DNA from 2 places in the Piscinibacter sp. HJYY11 genome. Region 1 is predicted to be linked to the other one. Evidence: predicted binding sites of a transcription regulator. Region 1 holds the regulator's gene; the other holds the start of a gene.
The links. The regulator FNR, encoded in region 1, switches genes on or off when oxygen is low (the NO sensors DNR and NnrR bind a similar motif). The targets are predictions, from matches to a motif close to TTGATNNNNATCAA.

Region 1 (3,400 bases):
CCGGATCACCCCCGCACTCGTGCCGCCGCACATCGCCAGGCAGTGCGGCACGCCGGCCAGGCCCATCAAGGCCGCGCTGAAGACGAGCGCGAGTTCCATCAGATGATGCGAGAGAACCTCTCGCGCTGGCGGTCGGCCTGCAGGTGGCGGTCGAACACCATCGCCACCGCGCGCACGAAGTGCCAGCCCATGCGGGTGACCTGGATCGCACGCGGCTCGATCTCGACCAGCCCCTGCTCAGCCAGCGTCTCCAGTTGCGCAAGCTCGCGGCTGAAGTACTCGCGCATGTCGACCAGGTGCGCCAGCTCGACCGATTCGAACTCCAGTCGGCCCTGGCACATGAGCGCCATGATCACCGCGCGGCGCACCAGGTCGTCGCGTGTGAGCGCCAGGCCGCGCACGATGGGCAGCTGGCCCTGGGCCAGCGCGTCGTAGTACTCGGGCAGTGTCTTCGCGTTCTGGCTGTAGGTCGCACCGATGTGGCCGATGGCCGACACGCCGAGGGCCACGAGATCGCAGTCGGGCTGCGTGCTGTAGCCCTGGAAGTTGCGGTGCAGCCGGCCCTGGCGCTTGGCCACGGCGAGGGCATCGTCGGGCAGCGCGAAATGGTCCATGCCGATGTAGGTGTAGCCAGCCGCCAGAAACGCCGCGATCGCGTCGCTCAGCATGCCCACGCGGTGGCCTGCGGGCGGCAGCTCGCTGATCTCGATGCGACGCTGGGGCTTGAAGCGCTGCGGCAGGTGCGCATAGGCGTAGAGCGCGATGCGGTCGGGCCGCAGCGAGGTGACCTGCTGCACCGTCCTCCCAAACGACACCGGGTTCTGCCTGGGCAGGCCGTAGATCAGGTCGACGTTGACCGACTCGAAGCCGATCTCGCGAGAAGCCTCCATCAAGGCGCGCACCGACTCGAAGGGCTGAACGCGGTGCACCGCGCGCTGCACCTGTTCGTCGAAGTCCTGCACGCCGAAGCTCAGGCGGTTGAAGCCGAGCGTGAAAAGGTGCTGCAGCCGCTCGCGCGTGACGGTCCGCGGGTCGACCTCGATCGACATCTCCGCGCCCGGGGCGATCCTGAAATGCCGTCGCAGCGCGCCCAGCAGGCGGCTCAGCTCGTCATCGCCGAGGAAGGTGGGCGTGCCGCCGCCCAGGTGCAGCTGCGAGACGCTCTGCCCCACGCCGAGCAGCGCGGTGTGCAGGTCCATCTCCTGTTCGAGCGCGTCGAGGTAGACCGCAGCGCGCCCATGGTCGCGGGTCACGACCTTGTTGCAGGCACAGTAGTAGCACACCGATTCGCAGAACGGAATGTGCACGTAGACCGACAACGGCGCAGCGGCAGCACCTTGCGCACGCAGCCGTGCGGCACGCTCATGGTCGGCCTGACCAAACGCTTCGACGAAGCGGTCGGCCGTGGGGTACGAGGTGTAGCGCGGGCCGGCGACGTCGTAGCGCTGCAGCAGCTCGGGCGTGATCTGGAAATGGGGCGTTGCGCTGGGCGCAGCCGGTGGACACAGGACGTCGCTCATGGTGCCCCCACTGTGCCAAGGCGACCCGCGCGCGCATTGACGCCGGTCAAGCGCCGTGACGGCCTGCACCAACAGAATCCTCGCAGGCTTGAGATGCATCACATGACCGACACCGTCCCGTCCTTCGCCGCCAGCAAGCGCAGCACCCGCGCTGCCGCACCGGCGCCCGCGCTCAAGGTGGCCTGCTCCAGCTGCAGCCTGCGCGAGCTGTGCCTGCCCGTGGGCCTGCCGCAGGCCGACATGGACCGGCTCGACACGCTCGTCACCACGCGGCGCAGCGTCGCGCGGGGCGACCTGCTCTTCCGCGTGGGCGACAGCTTCCAGTGCCTGTATGCGGTGCGCACCGGCTTCTTCAAGACCTGCGTGTCGCTCGAAGACGGGCGAGACCAGGTGACCGGCTTCCAGATGGCCGGCGAATTGCTGGGGCTCGACGGCATCGGCCACGAGCGGCACAGCTGCAACGCGGTGGCGCTGGAGGATTCGCAGCTGTGCGTGATCCCGTATTCGCAGCTCGAGTCGCTGTCACGCGAGTTCGGTGAGCTGCAGCGGCAGTTCCACAAGATCATGAGCCGCGAGATCGTGCGCGACCATGGCGTGATGCTGCTGCTCGGGTCGATGCGGGCCGAGGAGCGGCTGGCGGCGTTCCTGCTGAACCTCACGCAGCGCCTGCAGGCTCGCGGGTTCTCGTCATCGTCTCTCGTGCTGCGCATGACGCGCGAGGAGATCGGCTCCTACCTCGGGCTCAAGCTCGAAACGGTGAGCCGAACCTTCTCGAAGTTTCACGATGACGGGCTGCTGGAGGTGAAGCAGCGGGACATTCGCATCCTGGATGCCGAAGGGCTGCGTCGCCTCGTCAACAGCGCTCGCTGCTAGGGTCTGTTCACACTGCTAGAACGGGTCTTGCCGGTTCACCTCGCTGTCGGCCTTCATCAAGAGCACCGTCACCGCCCCCGACACCGCCATCACCCCCCAGCAGATGAAAAAGGTGGCCGTATAGACTGCCTGCCTGGGCCAGCCGACCACCTCCCCGCCGAACCACCGCAGGTCGCTCGGGTCGATCACCGCAAACAGCAGCATCTCCAGCACCCCGGCCATCAGGAACGACGGCCACAGGATCTGCAGCGCCCGCTGGCGGAAGGCCGGCGACAACATGGTCAGGGCGTCGGCGTGGCCGCGTGGTTGCGAGCCTTCAGCGCCGGGCTCATGGAGCCCGAGCTGTCGGCCACCGCCGCCGGCACCTGCACCACCGGGTCCACGTGTGTCAGCGCGATCTTCAGCGTGACGATGCCGGCCAGCACCACGGCCGCAGGCCCGGCCAGCACCAGCCACACCATGCCCACGCGCCACCAGGGCGTGGGTGCCGGAACGGTCTTCACATTGGCGTTCATCGCAAGGTCTCCTGTTTCCAACTCATCCACGCTTCATCGCGGCACGACGAAGGTCGACTTCTCGTCGACCACCGCCGCCCCGTCTTCCCCATGCGCCAGCCGCTCGATGCGGAAGCGGATGGCGTGCGCACCGGCGCCCAGCGACCTGGCCACGCCGTGCGGCACCTGCACGCTCACCGGCCACCAGCGCGCCTCGGCCGCACCCACCTCGAAGTCGGCGCGCGAGCTGATCGCGGCACCGTCCAGCCCATCGAGCGAGACGCGGTAGCGCTGCGTGGCCTCGGTGGCGTTCATCACCTGCAGCCGGTAGACGTTCTCGACAGCACCGTCATCCACCAGCCGCGCGAGCGCCCCTCGGTCACGCACCACGTCGACACGGAACGGGCTGCGCAGCGCGAGGCTCACCACGAAGCCGATGCAGATGAGCGCCAGCACGCCGCTGTAGACGAGCACGCGCGGCCGCAGCACACGCTTCAGGGTCTGCCCCGAAGA
Region 2 (3,400 bases), 4.1 Mb from region 1:
AACCAGATCGACGGGTTGCCCTACCAGCGGCCCTCATGGGAGAAGGCCGCCTCCCTCGCGCGCCGCCTGCACCAGCGCGGCGTGCTGACCAAGCTGCGCCACTCGGCGGGACAGGACGTCGACGGCGGCTGTGGCCAGCTGCGCGCGCGCATCAGCGCGACGGAAGAACCGGTGGCCCCCCGGCAGCGGCGTGTGGTGCCGGTGCGGCCCGTCTCGAATTGACGCTGAGTCAGTCGCGCGCCGCGAGCGAGCGGCTCGCACGCAGGGCCAACAGCGTGCACACGCAGCCCGACAGCAGGTAGACCGTCACCGCGCCCAGCCCGAAGCGGGCCGAGAAGCCCAGCGCCACCAGCGGCGCGAAGGCCGCGCCCACCAGCCAGGCCAGGTCTGAGGTGAGCGCCGCGCCGGTGTAGCGGAACTTCGACGCGAAGTTGGCCGTGACGGCACCGGCCGCCTGGCCGTACGACAGGCCCATCAGCACGAAGCCGACGAGGATGAAGAGGTCCTGCCCCAAGGCGCCGCCATCGAGCAGCAGCGGCGCGAAGAGGCTGAAGACGGCGATCAGCACCGCCAGCAGCGCCAGCGTGCGGCGGCGGCCGATGCGGTCGGCGATCAGGCCGGAGACGGGCATGGCCAGCGCGGCCAGCACCGCGCCCACGATCTGCACCGCGAGGAATTCGCCCGTCACCTGGTCGGAGTACAGCAGGATCCACGACAGCGGGAACACCGTCACGATGTGGAAGAGCGCATAACTGGCGAGCGCCGCGAAGGCGCCGATCACGATGTGCCGGCCCTGCTTGCGGAAGAGCTCGCCTTCGTTGCAGGGCTCGAGCTCGCGGGCGTTGAGGTCACGCTCGTACTCGTGGGTGACGACCAGGCGCAGGCGCGCAAAGAGCGCCACCACGTTGATCGCGAACGCGGCGTAGAACGGGTAGCGCCAGCCCCAGGTGAGGAAGTCGGCAGCGTCGAGGTTCTTCCACAGGTAGGCGAAGAGGCTGCAGGCGATCAGGAAGCCGAGCGGTGCGCCCAGCTGCGCGAGCATCGCGTACCAGCCGCGGCGGTGCCTGGGCGAGTTGAGCGCCAGCAGCGAGGGCAGGCCGTCCCACGAAGCGCCCATCGCCAGGCCCTGGCCGATGCGGCACACGGCCAGCAGCACGATCGCGAGGTCGCCCCAGGTGTCGTAACCGGGCAGCAGCGCCATGCTGACGGTGGACGTGCCCAGCAGGAAGAGCGCGACGGTGAGCTTGGTGCTGCGGCCGAAGCGGCGCTGGATCTCCATGCCCGCCAGCGTGCCGATCGGGCGAACGACGAACGCAAACGCGAAGAGCGCAAAGGCGTAGAGGATGCCCTCCAGCCGGCCGGCAAAGGGGAAGAACACCGCCGGGAAGACCAGCGCCGAGGCGATGCCGTAGACGAAGAAGTCGAAATACTCGGACGCCCGGCCGATCACCACGCCGACGGCGATGTCGCCCGGCGCCACGCGCTCGTGCTGTGTGCTGCCCGGCGCGTGATGGATGCTGCTGGTCCGGTGGGTGGGGAGGGCGGGGTGGGCGGTGCTCGACATCGGGCGGCAAGGCAGGACAGAGGTGCGAACGAGGATACGCCACCCAAGCCCGGGATGGCAGAGGTGTTCCTCTCGCCAGAGGGGTGGGACAAATTGTCCAATGGTTGATCTGGGTCAATCTGTCTACATTGCGGCTTCACGTGCGCAAGTGTGGTTTCCCCTGCGCCCCACGAGCCCCTTCGACACCGTGCCTACGACACCTGTGCCTCTCCTGAAGAACCGCCGACTGCGCTCGGGCCGTGCCCTTGGCTGGCTGGCGCCCGCCGCCTTGCTGGCCGGCTGCGACACCGTGGTGATGAACCCTTCGGGCGACATCGCCTCTCAGCAGGCCGACCTCATCGTCTCGTCGACGGTGCTAATGCTCATCATCATCATCCCGGTGATCCTGCTCACGCTGCTCTTCGCGTGGCGCTACCGCGAGACCAACACCGAAGCGACCTACGACCCCGAGTGGGACCACTCCACCAAGCTCGAGCTCGTGATCTGGGGCGCGCCGCTCCTGATCATCATCGCCCTGGGGGCGCTCACCTGGATCAGCACGCACAAGCTCGACCCGTGGCGCCCGTTGCAGCGCATCGACGCGCAACGCCCCATCGACCCGCAGGACCCGAAGGCCAAGCCGCTGGTGGTGCAGGTGGTCGCGCTCGACTGGAAGTGGCTCTTCCTCTACCCCGAGCAGGGCATCGCCACCGTCAACGAGCTGGCCGCGCCGGTCGACCGGCCGATCCAGTTCCGCATCACCTCGTCGACGGTGATGAACTCCTTCTACATCCCCGCGCTCGCCGGCCAGATCTACGCGATGCCGGGCATGGAAACCAAGCTGCACGCGGTGATCAACCGCGCCGGCGTCTATGACGGCTTCTCGGCCAACTTCAGCGGCGATGGCTTCTCGCACATGCGCTTCAAGTTCCACGGCCTGTCGGACACCGGCTTCGCACGCTGGGTCGAGAGCCACAAGGCCACGAACGACGAGCTCACCCGCGCCGTCTACCTGAAGCTCGAGCAGCCGAGCGCGAAGGAGCCGGTGCGCCGCTATGGCCGTGTAGACCCGAAGCTGTTTGATGCCGTGCTCAACCGCTGTGTCGACACCGCCAAGATGTGCATGAACGAGATGATGGCCATCGACGCCGCCGGCGGCATGGGCAGGCAAGGCCTGGCCTACCTCGAGCGCAAGCCCTGGCGCGAAGGCGAGCGCCTGTACGTCGCCACCGCGCTCTGCACCCCCGACAACCCGACCGGCTCGCCCGTCCTGCAGGACGGTGGTGAGCTCGCCGTGATGCGCCGCTGAGCCGGCCCGCCGATATGTCTACCGCTTCCCTCAACCTGCAAACACTCGTCTTCGGCCGCCTCGGCCCCGACGCGATCCCGCACGACCCGATCATCTGGGCCACCTTCGCGATGGTGGTGCTGGGGGGCTCGGTGATGCTCGTCCTGATGACGCGCTACCGCGTCTGGGGCCCGCTGTGGCGCGACTGGCTCACCAGCATCGACCACAAGAAGATCGGCATCATGTACATCGTGCTGGGCCTGGTGATGCTGCTGCGCGGCTTCGCCGACGCGCTCATGATGCGGCTGCAGCAGGCCATCGCCTTCGGCGACAACGTCGGCTACCTCAACCCGCACCACTACGACCAGATCTTCACCGCCCACGGCGTGATCATGATCTTCTTCGTGGCGATGCCGCTGGTCACCGGCTTCATGAACTACATCGTGCCGCTGCAGATCGGCGCGCGCGACGTGGCCTTCCCCTTCCTCAACAACTTCAGCTTCTGGATGACCGCCGGCGGCGCGGTGCTCATCATGTGCTCGCTATTCCTCGGCGAGTTCGCACGCACC

Region 2: the regulator FNR is predicted to act here: its motif matches at 1,669-1,682, upstream of cyoA (ubiquinol oxidase subunit II).

The regions. Positions count from the first base shown of each region.
Region 1 is NZ_JAERQZ010000001.1:389,673-393,072, reverse strand. Features, by position in the region: gene JI745_RS01795 (sulfite exporter TauE/SafE family protein) at 1-99, opposite strand, end outside; gene hemN (oxygen-independent coproporphyrinogen III oxidase) at 99-1,520, opposite strand; gene fnr (fumarate/nitrate reduction transcriptional regulator Fnr) at 1,623-2,393, shown strand; gene JI745_RS01780 (hypothetical protein) at 2,409-2,672, opposite strand; gene JI745_RS01775 (nitrogen fixation protein FixH) at 2,675-2,908, opposite strand; gene ccoG (cytochrome c oxidase accessory protein CcoG) at 2,942-3,400, opposite strand, start outside.
Region 2 is NZ_JAERQZ010000001.1:4,510,188-4,513,587, forward strand. Features, by position in the region: gene JI745_RS21170 (RNA methyltransferase) at 1-222, shown strand, start outside; gene JI745_RS21175 (MFS transporter) at 230-1,564, opposite strand; gene cyoA (ubiquinol oxidase subunit II) at 1,860-2,852, shown strand; gene cyoB (cytochrome o ubiquinol oxidase subunit I) at 2,867-3,400, shown strand, end outside.